3 regions of the Micromonospora sp. NPDC023737 genome follow, and region 2 is predicted to be linked to each of the others. Evidence: riboswitches for the same ligand, from Rfam matches in the RefSeq annotation. Region 2 holds a riboswitch; each other region holds the start of a gene.
The links. A riboswitch is a leader RNA that binds a small molecule or an ion and turns the genes downstream of it on or off. The one in region 2 is predicted to bind cyclic di-AMP.
Positions count from the first base shown of each region.

Region 1: it holds a riboswitch for cyclic di-AMP, as region 2 does, so the genes downstream of both, AB0F98_RS10010 (NlpC/P60 family protein) here and AB0F98_RS16650 (transglycosylase family protein) in region 2, are expected to answer to the same signal.
Region 3: it holds a riboswitch for cyclic di-AMP, as region 2 does, so the genes downstream of both, AB0F98_RS23380 (hypothetical protein) here and AB0F98_RS16650 (transglycosylase family protein) in region 2, are expected to answer to the same signal.

Region 1 covers NZ_JBFAAL010000003.1:259,403-267,047, forward strand. The annotation lists gene AB0F98_RS09995 ((Fe-S)-binding protein) at 1-585, shown strand, start outside; gene AB0F98_RS10000 (NlpC/P60 family protein) at 810-1,823, shown strand; gene AB0F98_RS10005 (N-acetylmuramoyl-L-alanine amidase) at 1,982-3,985, opposite strand; cyclic di-AMP (ydaO/yuaA leader) riboswitch at 4,243-4,379, shown strand; gene AB0F98_RS10010 (NlpC/P60 family protein) at 4,392-5,432, shown strand; gene dcd (dCTP deaminase) at 5,529-6,107, opposite strand; gene AB0F98_RS10020 (pyridoxamine 5'-phosphate oxidase family protein) at 6,207-6,770, shown strand; gene AB0F98_RS10025 (zinc metalloprotease) at 6,848-7,645, opposite strand, start outside.
Region 2 covers NZ_JBFAAL010000006.1:297,398-305,042, forward strand. The annotation lists gene AB0F98_RS16640 (Fur family transcriptional regulator) at 17-448, opposite strand; gene AB0F98_RS16645 (hypothetical protein) at 703-2,199, shown strand; gene AB0F98_RS16650 (transglycosylase family protein) at 2,404-3,036, opposite strand; cyclic di-AMP (ydaO/yuaA leader) riboswitch at 3,034-3,235, opposite strand; gene AB0F98_RS16655 (methyltransferase) at 3,531-4,547, shown strand; gene AB0F98_RS16660 (hypothetical protein) at 4,806-5,108, shown strand; gene AB0F98_RS16665 (N-acetyltransferase) at 5,368-6,126, shown strand; gene AB0F98_RS16670 (GNAT family protein) at 6,169-6,774, shown strand; gene AB0F98_RS16675 (putative quinol monooxygenase) at 6,771-7,103, shown strand; gene AB0F98_RS16680 (beta-N-acetylglucosaminidase domain-containing protein) at 7,229-7,645, opposite strand, start outside.
Region 3 covers NZ_JBFAAL010000012.1:109,800-117,444, forward strand. The annotation lists gene AB0F98_RS23370 (SRPBCC family protein) at 1-424, shown strand, start outside; gene AB0F98_RS23375 (hypothetical protein) at 455-973, opposite strand; gene AB0F98_RS23380 (hypothetical protein) at 1,096-2,160, opposite strand; cyclic di-AMP (ydaO/yuaA leader) riboswitch at 2,174-2,306, opposite strand; gene AB0F98_RS23385 (cation diffusion facilitator family transporter) at 2,459-3,373, opposite strand; gene AB0F98_RS23390 (AAA family ATPase) at 3,482-5,599, opposite strand; gene AB0F98_RS23395 (alpha/beta hydrolase) at 5,726-6,664, opposite strand; gene AB0F98_RS23400 (hypothetical protein) at 6,930-7,259, opposite strand; gene AB0F98_RS23405 (DUF3145 domain-containing protein) at 7,579-7,645, shown strand, end outside.

The DNA of each region.
Region 1 (7,645 bases), on a different contig from region 2:
CTCAACGAGGCGTTCGAAGGCCGCGAGAAGAGCAAGCGCAAGATCGTCGCCAGCTGCCCGCACTGCTTCAACACCCTCGGCAACGAGTACGGGCAGCTCGGCGGCGAGTTCGAGGTGGTGCACCACACCCAGCTCCTCGCCCACCTGGTGGCGACCGGGAAGCTCACCCCGGTGCAGCCGGTCGACGGCGGGGTCACCTACCACGACCCGTGCTACCTCGGCCGGCACAACCGGGTGTTCGCCCCGCCGCGAGAGGTGCTCGGCACCGCCATCGAGGGCGAGCTCACCGAGATGCCGCGCAACAGCGAGCGCTCCTTCTGCTGCGGCGCCGGCGGCGCACGCATGTGGATGGAGGAGAAGATCGGCAAGCGGATCAACGTCGAGCGCGTCGAGGAGGCCATGGCCACCGGTGCGAAGACGGTCGCGGTCGGCTGCCCGTTCTGCTCGACCATGCTCAGTGACGGCGTGAACGGCAAGGGAGCCGGCGAGCAGGTCGAGGTGATCGACGTGGCGAGCGTGCTGCTCCGCTCCGTGAAGCCGGAGCAGGCCCAGGGCGACAAGCAGGCCGAGCCGGTAGCCGGCTGAGGCGTACGCCCGGATCATCCGCAACGACGACGGCGGTGGCACCTGCCACCGCCGTCGCGCGTGCACCCTCGGTACGCGGCCCGTCCCGCAGACGTGACGACGCGCGGGCTCGCCTTGATTCCGCTTCGGCGCTTCCCTATCGTGGGGCACCGACCGCTGTGGGTCGTCTGCCCTCGCCCCCTTCCCCTCTGCGAGGCGCCCGGCGGTCGGTCGCTAAGGAGTCGGTGCCGGTGGCAACCATGCCCCCTCATCGTCACGCACCGGGACGTCCCGCTCGTCCGGGTGGCCTTCGCCGGGCTGCCCATCGTCTGCTCACACTGGTCGCCGCTGCGGCCGTCGGTGCCGGCCTGCTCGCCGTGCCGGCCCACGCCGAGCCTTCGGTCGAGGAGATCGAGGCGCAGATCGACAAGCAGTGGGAGCAGCTGGAACCCACGATCGAGCAGTACAACAAGGTGCGGGCGCAGCTGAAGGCCAACCAGAAGAAGTCGGCCGCGCTGGAAAAGAAGATCGAGCCGCTCTCTCTCCAGACCGAGCTGGCGATGACCCGGGTCGGTGACCTCGCCTCCCGCTACTACATCAGCGGGCCCTCACAGGACCTCGGCGCGCTGTTGCTCAGCGCCAAGCCGGACACGCTCACCGAGCAGCTGACCATCCTGGACCGGCTGGCCCGGCAGGAGCACAAGCAGGTCGAGGGCATCCTCAAGGTCCGCGCGAAGTACGACGCGGAGAAGCAGAAACTCGACGCGCTCATCGCCACCCAGACAAAGCAGAAGAACGACCTGGCCGCCAAGAAGAAGAGCATCGACGCCGAGATCAAGCGGCTCGAGAAGACGCTGCCGAAGAGCGTCGTCATGCCGGAGAACTGCCCGACCGTCAAGGGAGTGGTCAGCGGGGCGGCCCGCACGGCGATCCAGACGGCCTGCAAGCAGGTCGGTGACCCGTACGTGTGGGGTGCCACCGGGCCGAACTCGTTCGACTGCTCCGGCCTGACGCAGTACGCCTACAAGGCGGCCGGGATCAGCCTGACCCACTTCACCGGTGCCCAGTGGAACGAGGGCAAGGCCATCCCGCGCTCCGAGGCGCGCCCGGGTGACCTGGTCTTCTTCTTCAGCGACCTGCACCATGTCGGGCTCTACCTCGGCAACGACCAGATGGTGCACGCACCACGGGCCGGCAAACCGGTACAGGTGGCGAGCATCAACTACATGCCCGTCGCCGGCTTCCGACGACCCGGCTGATCCACCACGTACGCCGAGGGCCCCCGGTCGACCGACCGGGGGCCCTCGCGTTTCTCGTGACGCTCATCGAGCCAGGTGTCGGAGCCGGCTCGGCGCGGTGCCCGAGCCCGTTCCGTACGGCGGAACGACCCGCTCGGCGGGGTGCCGCACCCCGTCCGTCAGCGGGGTGCGCCCACCGCGGACGGGAGCAGCAGCACGTCGTCGAGGTTGACGTACATGATGCGGTGGCCGAACTGGATCTGCACGTACCGCAGGTCGCCCCGGATCACCGTCCAGTCGCCTGGGGACGAGCCGTCGAAGGTGGAGGCCTTGTAGTACTCGCTCGGCAGCACGTCGCCGACCGCGTACCGCTGCCCGGCGGTGAGCGTGTACTGCATCGGGGAGATCGTCTGGTACGGCACGCCGGCCGGGTAGGCGGCCTGCTCCGGGTAAGCCCGGCCGTAGACGGGGATAGTCGCCTTCCCCGGCTTCGGAGTCACCACGAACCCGGTGGCCCACTTCGCGGTCGGTGCCGAGGCCGGGTTGTGGAACCACGCCTTCTGGCCGAGGTACCAGATCGCCGTCCAGTCACCGCGGACCTCGGCCACCGCGTACGTCTGGCCTGCCGAGGCCCGGGCACCGTGGTCGGAGATGTACATGGTGTTCGGCGAGCCGTCCGGACGGAGACCCAGGTCGTTGACCAGTGGGGCGTCGTGGCTCGGCGCGTTGTGCAGGATGACCGCGGAGGAACCCCGTAGCGGGCAGGGCTCGGCCGGCGGCGGCGGGCTCGGCACGCCCGGCGGCTGCTGGTTGCAGCCGACGAACGCCGGCCGGTTGACGGCGAGGTCCGGGTCGATGGTGACCAGGCCGGTCCATTTGGTGCCGGTGGTCCGGAACGGCGCCTTCAGCAGATCGAAGTAGTGCGACCAGTCCCAGTACGGGCCCGGGTCCCAGTGCATGTCGGCCACGGTCGAGGCGACGGTGCCGGGAACGTTGTCGTGCCCGATGATGTGCTGCCGGTCCAGCGGGATGCCGAACTTCAGCGCCAGGTGCCGGACCAGCTTGGCCGAGGCCCGGTACATCGCCTCGGTGTACCAGGTGCCATGGCCGGCGAAGCCCTCGTGCTCGATGCCGATCGACTTGGCGTTCACGTACCAGTTGCCGGCCTGCCAGCCGACGTCCTTGGTCCGAACGTGCTGCGCGACGTGGCCGTCCACCGAGCGCAGCGTGTAGTGCCAGCCCAGGTAGTCGGCCTGCTGCACGAGGCCGACGCTGGGCTCGTAGTACCCCTCGGTGTCGTGGATGACGATGTACTCGATCTTCTGCTGGGCCGGCCGGTCGCCCAGGTCGTGGTTGCCGTAGTCGCCGGCGCCCGGGCCGTACTGCTCGTACGGCGCGGGAATCCACTCGCAGCCGAGCCGGACCGGGCACTCCACCCGGTCCGGGCGCTGCGACTTGCGCAGCCCGAGGCGGTGCACCGTGTCCGCCCGCGCGGTCACCGGGTGCGCGGCGAGGGTGACCTGGTGGCCGTCGTCGGTTCGTCGGTTCGCACCGGCGCGGATCTGGTCGTACACCTCGTCCGCGAAGGCGGAAGCGGTCTCCTCGGTGTCGGCTCCCGAGTAGCGCGCCACCGCGCCGTACCAGATTCCCGGGTCGGTCTCCGAGCCGACCGGGCCGCCCAGCTGCTTCTGGTACGAGGCGAGCAGCGCCGCGCCGCCACGGATGTTGGCCGCCGGGTCGGTACGGAGTGCCCTGGCGTCGGCCCCGGTGAGCGCTGCGGCGGCCTGAAGGGTCTGTAGCGCCGCGGACGCCGGCGCGGCGGACGGTTCGGCTCCTCCGGGCGCGGCGACCGTCAGCGGCCGGGAGGTGTCGCCGCGCGGGTCCTCGCCTTGGTGGACGTGGTGGCCCGCGGTCAGGCTCGCGACGTGAGCCGCGTCGGTGAGGTGCAGCGGCCCGTAGCCGCCGCTGGTGCTGGGCCTGCCGGCGTGGGTGTCCCACCTGGACTCCAGGTAGGAGACGCCGAGCAGGACGCTCTCCGGCACGCCGTATTCCTTCGCCGCGGCGGCGTACTGCTGCTGACGGTCGCCGGCCGGCGCGGCCCCGGCCGGGCCGCCGGTCAGTGGCACGGCCGCGGCGGCGGTGACCACCGCGGCGGCGAGCAGGGCGCGCCTGCTCCTCGACATGGTCGATCGTTGCATCGAACCCCCAGGTACGGATGGGTCTTAGGTATTGGTCACCTTCGCTCCACCGTCGCGCCCTGGTCAATACCTTTCCATTGATCGGGGGGTTCGGAAGAAAATCTTCGGAATCGCACGAGGGGTGCGCTCCCGCTGCGTCACACACGGAGTGTCACCGTCTGACGGGTTGCGGATCGGTAACGGCGCTCTCTAGGCTGATCATTCGTCGGCCGGCAGCAGGTCCGTCCAACCCGGGCGGTAACGGTCCGACACCGCCGAGTCGCTCGCCGAGCGAGCCGGGGACCCAGGTTTCCGGGGTGAATCCGCAGCCACTGCGGTAGGGCGCCGACCTTCCCGCCCGAACCCGTCAGCTAACCCGGTAGGCGGTCAGGAAGAAGGAGTACGGAGCCCGGTGGCACACCATGCCCCGCGGCCGCCGTCCGGACGGTCGGCGACAGCCGGCCCGACGACGGGTGCGCCGCGTCCACGCTGGTCCCGCATCACCACCGTCCTCGCCGCCCTCATCGGCGTCAGCGTCGTCCTGACCGGCGGTGCCACAGCGGCGCACGCCGACCCGTCGGTCGCCGAGATCGAGCGCCAGATCGACCAGGACTGGAACAAGCTCGAACCCGTGATCGAGCGGCACAACGCCACCCGTCAGGAGCTCGTGGCCAAGCGCAAGCAGGCCGATGCGCTGGCTGCTCGGATCAAGCCACTGCAACTCCGGATCGACCAGGCCATGGACAAGGTCGGCGTGCTCGCGGTGCGGGCGTACAAGGGTGAGAACCTGTCCACCGTCAACGCCCTGCTCGGCAGCCAGTCACCGAGTGACGTCGTCGGCCAGCTGGAGCTGCTCGACCGGTTCGCCCACAACCAGCAGACGGACGTCGCCCAGGTCGTCGACCTGCGCGACGAACTGGCCCGGCAGAAGGCGCCGCTGGACGAGCTCGTCGCCCAGCTGACCCGGACCGAGGCCCAGCTGGCCGCGAAGAAGAAGCAGATCAACGCCGAGATCGACCGGCTGCAGAAGCTGCGGATCAAGGTGTACGGCAACGGCGGCGGCGGCCCGCTGCGTCCGGCCCCGTGCCCGGCCACCTATCCGGGTGGCGCCGCCGGGGTGGCGGTGAAGTTCGCCTGCGCCCAGATCGGCAAGCCCTACGTATGGGGAGCCGACGGGCCCGACTCGTACGACTGCTCCGGGCTCATGCTCGCGGCCTGGGCCAAGGCCGGGGTGTCACTGCCGCACAACGCCGCGCAGCAGCGCAGGGTGACGAAGACGGTGAGCCGTGCCAACCTCCGCCCCGGCGACCTCGTCTTCTACTACAGCGACCTGCACCACGTCGGCATGTACGTCGGCGGCGGATGGGTGGTGCACGCCTCCCAGGCCGGGGTGCCGATCAAGATGAAGAAGGTCGACGACGGCCCCATCCACAGCTTCGGTCGTCCCGACTGATCGTTCCGCGCAGAGGCCCCTTCCACCGAGTGGGAGGGGCCTCTCCGTGCGCCTGGTGAGGCGCGAGGTGCGTCGGGTTCCGGGGCCGATCGCCGGTCAGCGGGTGGGCCAGGTGCGCCAGTTCTGCCACGCCCGGCTCGGCGTCGGGCCACGCTGACCCTGGTAGCGCGAGCCGTAGACGGCCGAACCGTACGGGTGCTCGGCGGGTGACGAGAGCCGGAAGATGCAGAGCTGGCCGATCTTCATGCCCGGCCAGAGCGTGATCGGAAGGTTCGCCACGTTCGACAGTTCCAGCGTCACGTGGCCGGAGAATCCCGGGTCGATGAAGCCGGCGGTGGAGTGGGTCAGCAGGCCGAGCCGGCCCAGGCTGGACTTGCCCTCCAGCCGGCCGGCGAGCTGCTCGCCGAGCGAGATCACCTCGAGCGTCGAGGCGAGCACGAACTCCCCCGGGTGCAGCACGAACGGCTGCCCGTCGGGTACCTCGACCACCGATGTCAGGTCGTCCTGCTGCTGTGCCGGGTCGATGTGCGTGTAGAGGTGGTTGTTGAAGACCCGGAAGAGCCGGTCGAGACGTACGTCGATGCTCGACGGTTGCACCAGGGTGGGCTCGAACGGCTCCAGCCCGAGCGTGCCGGCCTTGATCTCGGAGACCAGGTCGCGGTCGGAGAGCAGCATCGCACCACCATAGCGAGGCCCGTTCGGACGACTCGAATCCGGTGTCGGTGACCAGCGCGTCGTGTCGCTCGTCGAACATTTGTTCGATAGAATGCCTGCATGGCTTCCTGGTCCGAATTCGCAGCTGACGAGCCCCGGCTCGCCGACGGGATCCGCGTTCTCATGCAGCAGTACGGTCCGGGCTTCGGCTATCTGGCCACGGTCCGTGCCGACGGCGGGCCCCGGGTGCACCCGGTGTCTCCGGTGATCACCGACGAGGGGCTCTTCTGCTTCATCATCGACTCGCCCAAACGGCGTGACCTGGAGCGGGACGGGCGCTACGCACTGCACTCCTTCCCGCCGGAGGAGACCGATGACGAGGCGTACGTGGCGGGGCACGCCCACCCGGTCACCGACCAGGCCCGGGTGGCCCGGCTCGCGGCCAGGGCCGGGGCAGCGTCCCAGGTCGACTGGCGGCTCTTCGAATTCACCGTCGACGTGGCCATGCTGACTCGGCGCGACTCCGGCAGCGCCGGTGGGCCGGGCGAGGGGTGCGGCCGCCCAGGCGTGCAGGTCTGGCTCGACCCGCACGCGGACGATCGGCCGGCCGATCTGACTCCGGTCGTACCGCAGGCTCGTCCCGCCCGCCACGGGCGCCGCGACGTCCACCGCTCGGCAGCCTGAACGCGTTCCTGGGGAGTGAAACGTCGGCGCCGGCCCTTGTCCGTCCAGAGGGCCGGCGCCGACGTTACGTGTCGACGTCAGGCCGCGCGGTAGGCGTTCCACGCGGTCAACATGCGGCTCGCCTGCCCAGGGGTGAACTGGTACATGCACGAGTCGTAGGTGTAGTCCATGAAGTTCGTGATCGGGTCCAGGCCGGCAGCGCTGCAGGTGTTCCGACCGGTCGGGCACTCGTACGCCGGCGTGGCCTCGGCCGGGGTGTCATCGACACTGTCGCCCGAGCCGGAGCAGCCGCCCTGGAAGGTGTGGTAGAGGTTCAGCCAGTGGCCGACCTCGTGGGTGGCGGTGTCGCCCTGGTTGTAGTTGGTCTCGTTGCCGCCCGGCAGCGACTCGTTCAGCACGACCACGCCGTCGGCGCTGTTGAGCCGTCGTTGCGGGAAGGTCGCCCAGCCGAGCAGGCCGGGGGTCACGTCGCCCAGGTAGAGATTCAAGGTGTTCTTGCCGCCCTCACGCAGCGCCGACTTCATCGAACGCTCGGCCGAGGAGCCGTCGAGGATCGGGTACCAGGACGGGTTGACCACTCGATTGATCTTGCTGAGCTGGAAGGCGAAGGCCGTGGCCGCTCCGCCGGTCGCCCCGCTGTACGCCTGGTTCAGCACGGTGATCTGGTTGTTGATCATCGAGTCCGGGATGTTGCCGCCGGCCCGGGTGCTGTTCTCCTGGATCACGTGCACGACCACCGGGATCGTGACGGTGGCGAGCGGTGCGACAGCGCCCGTACGCCGGTTGGCGCGCTCGCGGAGCGCGGCGGCCAGGTCGGCCTCGCGCTCCTTGATCTGGGTGGCCGTCAACTCGTTCGGCTCGTGCTTGGCGGCGCT
Region 2 (7,645 bases):
TCTTTTATCAGGGGGATCAGGAGATACGTGTGGCGGAACAGTCGGGGCACCGGCCCCAGTAGACGACCTCGGCCTCGTCGATCGAGAAGCCGTGGTCGTCGGATGCGGTCAGACAGGGTGCCTCGCCGACGGCGCAGTCGACATCGGCGATCAGGCCGCAGTTCCGGCACACGACGTGGTGGTGGTTGTCCCCGATCCGGGACTCGTAGCGAGCCACGGAGCCGGCCGGCTGGATCCGCCGCACCAGACCTGTCGCCGTCAGCGCGTGCAGCGAGTCGTACACGGTCTGGTGGGACACCTCGGGAAGGTCGCTGCGGACGGCACCGATGATCGAGTCGGTGTCGGCGTGCGGGTGCGCGTACACCGCGGTCAGCACCGCCACACGCGGACGGGTCACGCGTAACGCGGCCCCGCGCAGCAGTTGCTGGAAGTCCGGAGTCGTGGACACGGCACGCAGTCTTCTTCGTTTTTTGGAATCAGTCAAGATTATGGGCTGGACGTCACCCTGGCCCGCCCGAGGCCAGGTGCCACCCGCCGATTCCGCAGGTGACTCAGATCACCCGTCCGGCGTGCGCAACCTGCGGCCCATGGGGTCGGCACTCTCGCCCGCCGCCCACTGCCCGCGCACGACGCCGGCACCGCGGGGGTTCTTCCGCCACGCGGACACCCGCCATAGGGTGAACGCCGGCGGGAGGATCACGCATGGACGCGGCGCAAGCGATCTCGTTGGTGGCGAACTGGATCCGGTCCAACGGCCTGGACTATCCCACCGAAGAGTTGACGGCGGATCGCTTCGAGTCGGGTTGGAGCGTCTACGCGCCGGTCACCGTCGACGAGACCGACCCCATGGCGTTCCTCGACATGCCGGTGGGACGCTCGGTGTTCCTGGTGGGAGACTCCGGGCGCATCGAGGAGGTTTCCTCCTCGATCCCCCCGCAGCACTCACAGGACCGGTTCACCGTGCAGGAGATCGCGAACGGGCACGCCTCCGCCGGATCGGACGAGTCACAGTTCATGGCCGAGTTCGAGCGGGCCTTCCACCAGGCCGCGGCCGGACAGCCATCGGCCGTCAGCAGCTTCACCGTCGTCGACAACCCACCCGACGACGCCCGAACCGCCGCGGAGGCCTCGCAGCTGCTCGAACCGATCGTGCAGCGGCTGGCTCAACTCGGGCCTCCCGGATGGCAGCGGTTCTCGGCCGAGTTCGCGTTCACCGTCTCCGCCGAGATCGCCCACCTCGTGTTCTGGTCCGGCGACCGGTCGCTGCCGGTGCCCGTCCCGTCGCGGGTCGGCGAGTTGGTCCGTCATCAACGAGACGTCGCCGCGCGGATGCCGGCCGGGCCGTGGTGGCGACTGCTGTTGACCGTCACCAGCAGTGGCGAGATGGCCGTGGACTACGACTACGGCGACGAGCCCTTTCCCGACGGCCAACTCATGCCGCCCGAGCACTACCGCAACGACCTGGCGGCCTATCCCCGCTCGCAGATACCGGTATGGCTCGCCGGGTATGTCGCCGGGCCCGCCGCACAGGGCCGCGACCCGCGACGAGCGGCGGCCGCGGCAGCAGCCGACGCCGCGGCCGGCCGCACGGCCACCGTCGTGGACGATGTCCCCTCCCTGCCGGACGTCTGGACGCGGTGGGCGGCGCTCTCGGCGGTGTACGCCGGCGTCAGGTCGGATTGGGGACCACGTATCTTCCCCGGGCACGGCTGGTACGAGAGCGACCGCCGCAGCGGATCGGTCCTCTACCTGCTCCCGGGTGAACGCGCGGTCCTCTCCGGCGGGAAGTGGAACTCGGAGCTGCTCGACGCCGCCTACAACGGCGGCCGGCCCCTGCCCGACCTCTACGCCGGAGCACCCGCCTGGGTCACCGACAGCGTCCTCAACACCCGTAACCGCAACGGCCTGTTGACGTTCTGCCTCTGGTGGGATGGCGGCCGGTGGTACCGGGGCGCCACGAACACGTCCGGCGAACTCGACGTTCCCCTCCCCCAGATCTGGACCCCGGACGAGACCGTGCGAGCGATGACCAGCCAGACCGGTCCCGGCACCGCCGCCGCGTGCGGGGGCTTGCTGACCGCGCTCAACGCGCACCGGGGCACCACCCGCGAGGTGGCCGCCCTCTTTACCCGCGTGCTCGGTGCCGACATCGACGCCGCCGTCAACCAACTCAGCCTCGCCGGACTACTGGCCGTCTGAGCGCGGGCCCGGGCGACCGATGCCGGTGCCGCGGGGGATGGACCGCACGCCGATCCGGAACTCGATCACCGCGACCCGGACGCACCGCCATCGGCAAGCGGCCTCCGGGACGGAAGAACCTTCCGCCCCGGAGGCCGCTCAGGCCGACGACGACCCGGGCCGGAACGTGCTCGAAGGCTCGGGTCGCTTCGGAAGCGTGCTCGGTCAGAGGCTGAGCCGCTGACCCGGGAAGATCAGGCCCGGGTCGGCCCCGACCACGCGCTTGTTGCGCTCGTAGAGGGCGTGCCAGCCGCCGGCCACGTGGTGCGTCCCGGCGATCTCCGACAGGGTGTCACCCGACTTCACGACATAGGTGCCGCCGGTCGAGGTCGAGGTGCTGTGCCGCTGGGTGTGGGTGGTCGACTTCGACCCGCCGCCCGAGGAGCGCTTCGACCCGCCGGTCGACTTCGACCCGCCAGTCGACTTCGACGACGTCGAGCCACCCTCCTTGCCGCAGGTAGGCCACGCTCCGATGCCCTGGCCGTCGAGCACCTTCTCGGCGATCGCGATCTGCTCGTCACGGGTGGCGAGGTCGGCGCGGGCGGCGTACTTCGTGCCGCCGTACCCCTCCCAGGTGCTCTGGGAGAACTGGAGCCCGCCGTAATAGCCGTTGCCGGTGTTGATGTGCCAGTTGCCGCTGGACTCGCACTGAGCGATGGCGTCCCAGTTGACCGCGGCCTGGGCGGGGGCGGCGCCGAAGAGCGCGACGGCGCCTGTCACCGCTCCGGCGGCCAGGGCGCCGACGGCGACGCGACGCGCGGTAACGGCACGGTGACGGGCGTGGTACGCAGATGTCATGGATTTCCTCCACGCCGACGAGGTGAGCTGTCGGGTTCGGGCTGAGGTGCCCGGCCGCGGAATGGGCGGCTTCACCCCGAGGCGCCCCTGACGCGGGAAGCCGGTGACTTCGCCGGTGGGCGCCGGGAAACGGTGGGTCCCCCGCTCCTGCCTGGGTGATGTTCCGACGATCGGCGGCAGGATTTGGCGTTACCGGTCGCGGTGTTCACGTTGGCGAACTCGACCGACGCTAGGCAGGATTCGGGGCGATTGCCCACTTCCTGTGAAGTTGTTCACCGGGCCACGCGTGGCGGCCGGCGCTCGAGTTGCGCGCCCGCCTGAGCCGTGCATCGGTGGCACGCGGCCTGGACCGCCCAATCTGGACGATGACGGGTGGCGCGAGGTCACGGACCGTCGAACGAGCCACTACCGGATTCCGGCCTCGCCGTACGTACCGCGGGGACCCCATCGGGCCCGGCGAAATCCGCCACATATGCGCATGCTCTGATGTGCCCATGATCAGTCCAACTCCTCTGATGAGTCTCGTCGCCGGCGTGTGGGGCTTCAAAACCCTCGCCGTCGGCGTCGAACTCGGCCTGTTCACCCGGCTCGCCGGTGGGCGCGCCATCACCGTCGACCAGGCAGCCACCGAGTTCGGCCTGGCCGAACGCCCGGCAGACATGCTGCTGGCGGCGAGCGCCTCCCTCGGCCTGCTCGAGCGGGCGGGCGACGGCTACCGCAACTCAGAGCTCGCCGAACAGTTCCTGGTCGAGGGCCGCCCGTACTACTTCGGCGGGCAGATCCGCTACTCGGACCTGCGCACGTACCTGCCGTGGCATCGCATCGCCGACGCGTTGCGCACCGACCGGCCGCTGACCTGGGATCCGCAGAGCCAGCAGTCGATGTTCGACACCAGCGACCCGGAGATGATCAGCCAGTTCTGGGACGCCATGTACTCCACGTCGAGCTTCACCGCCAGGGCGCTGGCCGGCGCGTACGACTTCGGCGCGCACCGATCGCTGCTCGACGTCGGGGGCGGGGCGGCGGCGTTCCCGATCGAGTTGTGTCGGCACCTGCCGGACCTGCGGGCGACCGTGCTCGATCTGCCGCACGTCCTCGTACGCGCCGACCAGCGGATCGCGGCCGCCGACCTGACCGATCGGATCAGCACCGTCGCCGGCGACTTCCTCGCCGACTCCGCGCTGCCGCGGGGACACGACGTCATCCTGCTGAGCATGATCCTGCACGACTGGGACGAGTCCACGAACCGGGCACTGCTGACGAAGTGCCACGCCGCGCTGCCGCCCGGCGGGGCGATCGTCATCTGCGAGCTCCTGCTGAACGACGAGCGCACCGGCCCGCCGGAGGCGGCGCTGATGGGCATGAACATGCTGGTCGAGACGGAGGGCGGCCGGAACTACTCCGGAGCCGAGTACGCCGCCTGGCTCGCGGCGAGCGGTTTCGTCGACATCCGTACCGTGCCGTTCGATGCTCCGGGCGCCAACGGCGCGGTGGTGGCCCGCCGTCCCTGAACGGACGCCGCCGGCGCAGACCCCGACGACGGTGACCGTACGACGTCATGACACTGCGGACAGTGATCTCGGGTGGCTATTGGGGCGAACGTCCCGTGACGACTGCGACACGTCGACGCGCAGGGCTGGGTGGATCGGGCCTGGTGGGCCACAATCCGGAGCGGAGACCTCGGCAACTCAGTCCGCCCAGCCGCCGGGGTTTACCGGGGGGAGGCAGTGGTGAAGGTAGGGCGGACACGAATCCCAGGGGGGATAGCCATGTCCGAAACACACCGCAGTGACGCCGTCACAGATCGCCCTGACGAGGTGACCGACCCGCTGTTGTGGAAGCTCGCCCTCGAGGTGGCCGACGCGCACGAGCCCGACGGCCAGGGCGGCTGCGACAACCTGCTGTGCGCCGGTGAACCGTGGCCGTGCACCGCGTGGAACAACGCCCAGCGGGCGCTACGCGCCGCGCGGGGTGACGTCAACGCCGACGCCCCGGCGCCGGTCACACTCAACGTCCCCACCGGCTGGTCCGCCGCCCCGATGCTGCCGGCAACCCGCCGCACGGCGGCGTGACGAAGGACCGCGCGGCCTCGTGACGCGACCGGGCGGCACGCCCGGCACGGGTACCAGCCGCGGCCCAGATGGGCCGGCCGGCGCGTGGCCACTTCGGGTACGGCTGCGGGTGGTCCGGTGGCGCAGGAGCTGAGCGACGCCGGACACCGCAGCCCGCCGGGGCGGTGACCGCCACGCCTCCGAGCGACGGACCGTGCCCGCGAAGCCGGCGATCGAATATGGGGTGCGTACCGCCACGCGAGCGCTCTACCGTGCGGCCGTGACTCTCGACATCGCGAGCCTCGCCGAGCGCCCGGACTTCGCTTCCCTGCTCGAGGAGGACTTCGACGGGGCGTGGCCGCCGTTCATGCTCTGGGACCCGATGGGTTCGGTGTACTACAGCGTCGCCCACGACCTGTATCCGGAGTTCGTGTTCGCCGCCGTCGACCCGGCGGAGCCGGGACGCGCGGTCGCCCGGGCGTACGCGGTGCCGCTGCGCTGGACCGAGCCGGAACTGCCCGACGGCGGCTGGGACCGGATGATCCAGCGGGCCACCATCGACCGGCTCACCGGCACCGAGAGCAACATCGTCTCCGCGTTGGAGATCTGCATCCGACCCGACCGGCGCGGCAGCGGGCTGTCCGCGCTGATGCTGGACGCCATGCGCCGGGCCACCGTGCGGCAGGGTTACGACACCCTGGTCGCGCCGGTGCGCCCGAACGGCAAGCACACCCGGCCGGACCTGTCGATGACCGAGTACGCGGCCCAGGTCCGCGCGGACGGTCTACCGGTCGATCCGTGGCTGCGGGTGCACGTACGGGCGGGTGGACGTATCGAACGGGTGGCGCCCCGGTCGATGACGATCGCCGGCACGCTGGCCGACTGGCGGCGCTGGACCGGCCTGCCCTTCGACGTCAGCGGGCCGGTACGCGTGCCGGATGCGCTAGTGCCGGTGCACTGCGACGTGACGCACGATCAGGCGGTCTACGTCGAGCCCAACGTCTGGGTGCGGCACCGGCTCTCGTACGCCGTCGGCTGACGTCCGACGGGTCTTCCCGGCACCTGTGATGGATCTTCGCCGATGGGCGAGCAGCGCGGGGCACCGAAGTCGGCCGGGCTGGCCGATCATTGGAAGATGTTTCCCGTGCAGATCAGCGGTCGGCGGCTGACGCTACGCGAGCTGACCGAGGCGGATGCCGACGCGTTGCACATGATCCTCGCCGACCCACGAGTGGCCGACCGAGTCCTTGACGAGGCGCCCCCGTCACCGTCGGAGATCCGCGACGCGATCCCCGCCTGGCAGGCGGATGCGACCAGCCGGCAGCGTGAACTCTACAAACTCGCCGCGGTCGCGGACGGCCAGTTGGTGGGACTGGGCACGCTGGCCGTCGTCGACGCCCAGCACCGGCGCGGCGAGATCGGGTACCTCATCCATCCGGACCGGTGGGGGCAGGGGCTCGCCACCGAACTCGCCGCCCTCCTGGTGGAGCTGGGGTTCCGAACGGCCGGGCTGCACCGGATCCAGGCGACCACCTCGCCGGACAATCCCGCCTCGTACCGGGTGCTGGAGAAGATCGGGATGCGAGCGGAGGGCAGGTTCCGCGAGCACCTGTTTGTCCGGGGCGCCTGGTGGGATTCACTGTGTTACGCGATCCTGGCTACTGACCAGCCGAAAGGAACCAAATGATCTTCATTACCGCGAAGTTCCGGGTGCTGCCGGAGCACGCCGACCGGTGGCCCGAGATCGTCGACGACTTCACCCGCGCGACCCGCGCCGAGGCGGGTTGCCTGTGGTTCGAGTGGTCCCGCAGCCTCGACGACCCGACGGAGTACGTCCTGGTCGAGGCGTTCCGGGACGCCGACGCCGGCGGAGCACACGTGCAGTCGGCGCACTTCCAGGCCGCACAGCAGACCCTGCCGCCGCACCTCGCCGAGACGCCGAAGATCGTCAACGTGACGGTCCCGCAGGACGACTGGTCCGAACTCGGCGAGATGGCCGTGCCGGAGCGCCCCTGACACCGCCGGGCACGGCAGGCGGGAGCCCGCCGCGGAGCCGGATCGGCAGGACACGACCTCGGTCGTGTCCTGCCGATCACTGAGGACCGGCCGGCGATCCCGCGCCCGCGAGGGTCGGTGTGCCGTCAGCCGGCCGCGCCGTAGACACCCAGCTCGTAGATCGAGTAGCCCCAGGTCGTCTTACGGTCGACGCCCTGCATCCGCACGAAGCGGACCGGCGTGTCATCACTGAGCCGCACGACGTCGAGGGCGCAGCTGGAGTCCGTCACGTCCTGCACGGTCTGCCAGTCGGCCCCGTCCGTCGAGGTCTGGATCCGGTACGCCGTGGCGCAGGCGGACTCCCAGTTGACCGTCACAGCACTGACCACTGCCGGTTCGGCCAGTTCGACCTGAACCCACTCGGTGTCGGAGTACCCGGACGCCCACCGGGTGCCGTTGTCGCCGTCGTTGACGAACCGCGCCGCCAGCCGGTCGAGATCCTGCTCGACGCTGGAGGCGGTCGCCGTGCCGTCGATGGCGAGGTTCTCCACGTCGCCGAGTTC
Region 3 (7,645 bases), on a different contig from region 2:
CCTGACCGACGCCGCCGCGCTGCTCGGCGACCTGGGCCGGCAGGGCGCACTGCACCCGTTGGTCGTCCGGGTCCGCCGCCTGCCGCCCCGGCCGGGAGCCAGGGCCAGCTACGCCATCACCGACCGGCTGGCCGCCGGGTCGCTGCGGTTCCCGGTGACGTACCGGGCCGACGTGCTGGTCCGGGCGGACGACGAGATCGTGACCGTGGCTCGGCAGTGGCCGGCGACCATGGTGCGCAATCACACCTTGCTGCGTGCCGAGGCGGACGGGCTCGTGCGCATCGACGTCGAGATCACCCTCGCCGCGCCGGCGCCGCTGTTCGCGTACGCCTTCCGGCAGGCCCGCGCGGCGCACCTGGCACTGGCCAACCGGCTCGTCTCCGCGCTCGAACGACACCGGGAGAGCCCGCCCACCGCACAATGACCGGCACCGCGACAGCGGCCGGCGAAACGATCAGGCACCCGCGCGGCCGGCCACCGCGGGGCGCCCGCGCCTCGCCGCCGGTCCGGCCGGCCGCATCCGCCCCCACGGCTTGTACGTCGAGAGCACCGTCGCGATGATCATCAAGCTGGTCGACACGGCGGGCGCGATCACCAGGTCGGCGCGGTCGTGCGCCGGAAGCGCGGCCCCGAGGTCGCCGGCGGCGCGCAGGTTCGGCGTGAGCAGGAACAGCACGAGCCCGACCATCACCGTGGTGATCAGCAGTTTCACCAGCACCCAGCGGTACCGAAACAGCTTCCACGGGGTCAGCAGGGCGCTGGCCACGCCGACCACCCACACCGCTACGGCCAGCGGCGTGAAGAGCGTCGTGCCGATCAACGCGGCGACCGGATAGACCGTGGCTGCGTCGGCGCCGCGCAGCACCGCCACGCCCAACGCGAGCAGTACGAGGTCGGTCCCGAGCCAGCCCAGTGAGGTGACCAGGTGCAGCGTGAGCAGAGCCTTACGCACGGTCGGCGGTGTTCGGGTCATGGCCTCGATGCTGCCCGTGCGGGCCGGCCGGATCGTCCGCCGGCCGGCGACATCGTGGCTACGTTGCGGAACGTACCCGGGCAGTGCGGGTGGCCGCCGGGGCCGCCACCCGCACCGCGGCGTCAGTACACCGAGAGGTGCACGTGGTTGGTGTGATCGCTGGACGGGTCTCCGCCCGCCCCGCTGTACGACTTCCATCCGCTGCTGGGCAGCCAGATCTGCCGGTACCAGATCACGTAGAGCACCGCGAGCCGGTCGGAGTTGCGGATGAAGTACGCGGCCAGGTTGTTGCCGTACGTCTTGTCGCCGCCGGTGGCGTCACCGCCGAAGCCGTTCTTCTGCGCGGCGAAGTCGCATGCCCGCCCCTTGGGATGCTCGCCGGAACCGCCGTTGCGATGGCACGAGACGTAGCGGCTGAAGCCGGCCGCCTTGGCCTGCTCCAGCGCGTGCAGCGCGCGCGGGGTGATGCAGCCGCTCGCCGGTGTCGGATCGTTGACGCTGCACGACTCCTTGGGCCAGGAGCCGTCTGGGTTGCGTGGCGCCGGGTCGGCGTTCGCGGTGGAGGTGCCCCGGTTGGACCCGCCGGCGGAGGAATGGACCGCTGTCGCGTTGGCCACCTCGAGGGCTCGCTCGGCCTGTTGCTTGCGCTTCGCCATCACGGCGACCTGCTTGCGCTGCTCCTTGATCTCACCGTTCAGCGCGACGCGGGTCCGGTTCGCCTCGTCCCGGGTCGCCATCAGGTCACGCAGCGCCCGGTCCTCGTTGGAAGCGACGGCCTCCAGGGCGGCGGCGCGGTCCATGAAGCCCTCCGGGCTGCTGCTGCTGAGCAGAGCCGAGACCGCGCCGAGCCGGCCGGTGCGGTAGGCGACCCCGGCGATCTCGCCGACCTTGCCGCTGCGCTCCGCCAGTTCGGCGTCGGTCTTCTTGAGCCGGTCGGCGAGCTGCTGCTGCCTTGTCACGGAGCGGGCCAGGGCTGCCTTCGCGTCGAGCCAACCCTTGCTGGCCGCCTCCAACTGGGCGCGCAGGGCGGGGGTGCCGCCCTCGGCGTCGGTGCTGGGGGCCGCGGCGGGCAGAGCCGCCGGGGGCGTGGCCGCGGTGCCGGTGCCGGGGGTGGCCGCGAGGGCGAGGGCGAGCGCCGCGGCGATCAGGGCCGCCATCCGGGCGGCGCGTCGTCGTACGGGTGCCACTACTGGCATGCACATGTCCTTCCGTCAGCCGCCGACCGGGTTAGCTGACGGGTTCGGGACGGAAGATCCCTACCGCTCGCGCGGATGCACCCCAGGAACGTGGTTCCCCGGCTCGCCGAACGTCGGCGATTAGGCGGCGGTCGCCGCCGGCGCTGGTGGGCGCCTCCTGGCGGAGACCGGGACCGAGCCTACCGGTGCCGGTGGGACTCGTGCAGCAGTTGTGACTCCCCGTGCCGCTGGGCTCACCGGAAATTACGGCATAACCGCATCATGCGTCCGAAAACCCCGGGTGTTCCCGTCACCATTCGACCGCCCCGCAGGCCCCAGGGGCCGCGCCGGGCTCGATCTGCAACGTCGCGTGCTCGATGTGGAAGTCCTCGTGGAGTGCCTCCCGAGCCGCCGCGAGCACGGTGCCGACCTCCGCGCCGGGCGCCATGGTGAGGTGCGCCGAGGCCACCTCCATGCCCGAGGTGAGCGTCCAGACGTGCAGGTCGTGTACGCCGGCCACGCCGGGCACCGCGGCCAGCCGGTCGTGCACCGCCGTCACCTGAAGATGCTCCGGGGCGGCCTGGACCAGGATGCGGACCGCCGCCCGCCCGAGCCGCCAGGTGCGCGGCAGGATGAACAGGCCGATCGCCACCGCCACCAACGGGTCCGTCCACCACCAGCCGGTAAACGTGATGAGCAGCGCCGCCGCGATCACCCCGAGCGAGCCGAGCAGGTCGCCGAGGACCTCGAGGTAGGCGCCCTGGAGGTTGATGCTCTCCCGGGCACCGGGTCGCAGCAGCCAGAAGGCGGCCACGTTGGCCAGCAGGCCCAGCACGGCCACCGCCAGCATCGGGCCGGCGAGCACCTCCGGCGGGTCGCCGAACCGGCCGACGGCCTCGACCACCACGTAGACCGCGACCCCGGAGAGCAGTACGGCGTTCGCCAGCGCGGCGAGCACCTCGAGGCGGTAGAGGCCGAAGGTGCGTTGGGGGTCGTGACCGGCCCGTCGGGTGGCGGTGATCGCCGCGAGGGCCATGCCGATGCCGAGCACGTCGGTGAACATGTGCCCGGCGTCGGACAGCAGGGCCAGCGAGCCGGTCCGGAAGGCGGCGACCGCCTCGACCAGCATCAGGGCCGCCAGCAGGGCGAATGCCGCCCAGAGCCGGCCGCGGTGGTGCTGCGCGGCGTTCACCACCGACTCGTCGTGGCCATGCCCTGCGCCCACGAGACCACCCTCCGCCGACGGTCGGAACCTCTCAAACATATGCTCACATCGCAATGTGTGCAACTGTCGGCCGTGCCGGGGGCTGAGGCAGAGCCGCCGGGGGACCGGTCAGCCGGTCGGGTCGATCGTGCTGAGCCGCTGAGTGGCCCGGGAGAGCGCCACGTAGAGCGTCCGGACGCCCGAGCCGGGATCCGCCCGGATCTCGCTCGGCGCGACCAGCACCACCCCGTCGTACTCCATACCCTTCGCTTCCAGGCTGGTCACCACCTGTAGGCGGGACCCGCCGACCGTGCCGAGCCAGCCGGCCACCTCGTCCCGGCGGGGCGCCGGCGTGATCACTCCGACCGTCCCCTCCACCTCACCCAGCAGGGCCGCGGTGGCCGCCACCGTCGCGCTCTCCAGCTCCGCCCGCGGCACCGCCAGCTCGACCGGATCGATCCCGGTGGACCGGACCGCGGTGGGCAGCGCCAGGTCCGGGTCGAGCCGGCGGATCTCGGCCGCCGCCACCGCGAAGATCTCGGCCGAGTTGCGGTAGTTGGTGGTGAGGGTGAAGTTCTGCCGACGACGCCGGCCCAGCGCCTGGTCCCGGGCGCGCGTCAACTCCGCCGGATCACCGGTCCACGCCGTCTGCGCCGGGTCGCCGACCACCGTCCAGGACGCCAGACGGCCACGGCGGCCGATCATCCGCCACTGCATCGGCGACACGTCCTGCGCCTCGTCCACCACCACGTGCGCGTACTCCCGGTAGTCGGCCGGGCGCTCCCGGGCCGCCTCCCGGGCGGCCCGTTGCCGGTCCGCGTACGTGCTCAGCTCACGTACGCCACCCGCCAGCTGGAACGGATCCCGTTTCCGCCGGGCCGGCTGCACGGGCTTGCCGAGCAGCGCGTCGAGCTCGTCGAGGAGCGCGATGTCGGCGATCGTCAACCCCTCGCTGTCCAGCGTCCGGTACGCGCTCGCCAGCAGCCGGATCTCCGCTCCGGAGAGAACGCCGCCCGCGTACTGGCGCAGCCGCTCGGGGCGCGCCAGCCAACCCAGCACGTGCCGGGGGTGCAGCCTCGGCCACCAGGCCTTGAGGAACTCCCGGAATTCCGGCCGGTCGGCGATCTCGTCCTCGAAGGCGCGCTGCTCCGGCAACCTGCTGATGTTCAGGCGGCGGGCCTGGGCCCAGAGCGCCGCGAAGACCCCGTCGAAGCCGGCCCGGCGCACCTCGTTGCGGCGGGCGCCCCGCGGCAGCGCGCGATCCCGGATCCCGTCCAGGTCCCGCCGGTCCAGCCGCAGCAGTTCGCCGCGGTAGAGCAGACGCAGCTCCGTCGGACCGTCCGGCACGGCGTCCCGGACCGCGCGCTCCAGCACCCGGCGCATACGCAGGGAGCCCTTCACGGCGGCGACCTCGGGCGCGTCTGTCCGGGTCGCGCTCATCCCCGGGAACAGCGTGCCCAGCGAGTGCAGCGTGGCGGTCTCCTCGCCGAGGGAGGGCAGCACCGAGGCGATGTACTCGACGAAGACCGAGGAGGGTCCGACGACCAGGATGCCGCCGCCGGCGTACCGGCTGCGGTCGGAGTAGAGCAGGTACGCGGCCCGGTGCAGGGCGACGGCCGTCTTGCCGGTGCCGGGCCCGCCCGAGACGATCGTGACGCCGGAGCCGGGGGAGCGGATCGCCTCGTCCTGTTCGCGCTGGATCGTGGCCACGATGTCCCGCATGCCCCGCCCGGTCGCGCGGGAGAGCGTGGCGAGCAACGCGCCGTCGCCGACCACTGCCATGTCCGGCGGAGCGGCACCCGGGTCGAGCAGGTCGTCCTCGATCCGTACGACCCGCTCCCGGCTCGACTGGATGGTCCGTCGGCGTACCACGCCGAGCGGCTGGGCCGGAGTCGCCTGGTAGAACGCGGCGGCGGCCGGCGCCCGCCAGTCGACCACGAGACTGACCGCGTTCTCGTCCCGGATGCCGAGCCGGCCGATGTGCAGCACCTGGCGGTCGCGCAGGTCGAGCCGGCCGAAGACCAGTCCCTCGTGCTCGGCGTCCAGGGCGTGCCGCCGCTGTGCCGCGTGGAAGACCATGGCGTCCCGCTCGACCAGCGCGCCGAAGTTCCCGACCCGGGCGAGCCGGTAGCCGTCCCGTTCGGCGCGGACCGCCGACTGCCGCAGCTCGGCGAGTCGGGAGTACACCCGGTCGAGATGCCGCTGCTCGACGGCCATCTCCTGCTCCAGGGTGGTCTGGTCGGTCACGCGTGCTCCTGATCCCTCACCGGCGACGGGCACCGCGGTACGCCGCGGGCCGCACGCCGGGCCAACCGAACGAGGGTACGGCCCCGGCCGGTGGTACCGCTTCGCCAGGTACGGCGTAGCGCCTCGTCAGGCCGGCGAAGCGGGCGTGAGCGGACCGGCGGACAGCGGTCGGCCGAGCACCTGGTGGAGCACTCCGAGCAGGGCGGAGTTCACCTCGTCGGGCCGTTCCATCATGAGCATGTGCCCGGCGCCGGGACAGACGGTCAACTCGGCGGTCGGCAGCGCGGCGGCGATCGACTCGGCGCACGGCGGCGGGGTGAGCCGATCCCGGTCGCCGACGAGGGCGGCGGCCGGTAGGTGGGCCAGTTCGGCGACGGTCGCCAGGCGGTGCTGCGCCCCGATCGAGGCGCGGAACCCGCCGATCGAGCGGAGCGAGGCGCGGGCCACCGCCGACGTGACCAGCCGGATGTCGGCCGGGTCGCACCGGTCGCCGAAGAGCAGCCACCGGATGCTCGGGCGCAGTGCGCGTAGCAGCGCCAGCGGCGGCCGCCATGAGCCGCAGCGGGCGAGTACGCCGGCGCCGGTGGTCTCGGCGAGCCGGATCAGCCGGGTGATGCGGGAGGAGAGCCCGTAGGCGGTGTGCGTGTGCCCCTCGGCGGTGGTCGAGATGAAGGCGAGGCCGGCCGTACGTGCCGAGAAGTGCTCGGGATGCCGGTGCGCGTACTCCATGATCGTCATTCCGCCCAGGGAGTGCCCGACCAGGACGATCCGGCCCGTCGGGGCCAGCGCGTCGACCACTGCGTGGAGATCGTCGCCGAGTTGCGCCAGGGTGGCCGTACGCAGTGGCATGCAGCTGGAGCGTCCGTGACCGCGGGCGTCGTACGCGACCAGTCGCACCGTCGTGCCGACCGTCTCGCTCAGCGTCGTGAGTTGCCGGTGCCAGCTCCGCGCGTCCAGCGTCCAGCCGTGCAGCAGGATCATGGTGACCTCGGCGTCGGCCGGGCCGGACGTCTCGACGTGCAGGCGCACTCCGTCGGCCAGGCGTACCTCCGACTGCTCCGGCATCGCCGCCTCCCCGGGCCGCCCGGATCTTCCCACCGGCGTACCCGGTGGTAACACCGGCTACCCGCCATGACACCACGCCAACCCTGGCGGTGAAAAGATCCCCGCCACAGCCCCGCATCTGCCGATCATGAGGTTTCGGCGATGTCGCTTGCGGCCGATCTCATGATCACGGGGGTGGGGTGGGCCGGGCCGGTTCGGGGTGGGAACGCAGAACCGCCCGCCGGGATGTCCCGGCGGGCGGTTACGTGTTGCTCAGAGAGAGGGCTCAGCCCTCGAAGACGCCGGCCTCGACCAGGCGCTTCTCGGTCGCGTCCCAGCCGTCACCGGGGTGCGCCTCGGCCAGCGTGTTCAGCTCGGCGCGAATCTTGGCGGCGTGCCCGGCGGCGGCCAGCACCCGGATCTCCTCGACGAAGGCCTCGGAGTCGGTGCGCAGGTGCGCGGTCTTGCCGTTGGTCAGGTTCCGCACGTAGGCGTGCTTGCCGCCGTTGAGCGGGATGAGGTACTTAAACTCGCCCAGCACGCTGAGGGCGCCACCCTGGCCAGCCTGGCCGGCCCGGACGGACGCGCGCGCGGTCTTAGAGGTGTTGCTCGCCACGGAGGTACTCCTTGCAAGACGTACGGGAGGACTTGAACGTCCGGGGGCTGTTGCGGACGACTCCGGATGGATAGCCCGCGAAAGACGTGCGCGGCACAAGCCGCCGATGGAACTGTACACGACCACGATCCCTGGCTGGTCATCGCGCCGTCGTGGGTTCCAACGGCGGCCACCCTTCCGGCTATTCCGGCGGTTCTACCCGGTGAATTTTCCGATTCTCTGGCGCACCGTCCGTCACACCAGTCATCATGTGTCGCAGGAGCCACTCGGGTGGTCGAGGTCGTAGGGGAAGACGCACCTCGCTCTCCGGGAGGTCACCGTGCCAACGCGTGGCGTCGTATACGTCCACTCGACCCCGCTCGCCGTGTGCTCGCACGTCGAGTGGG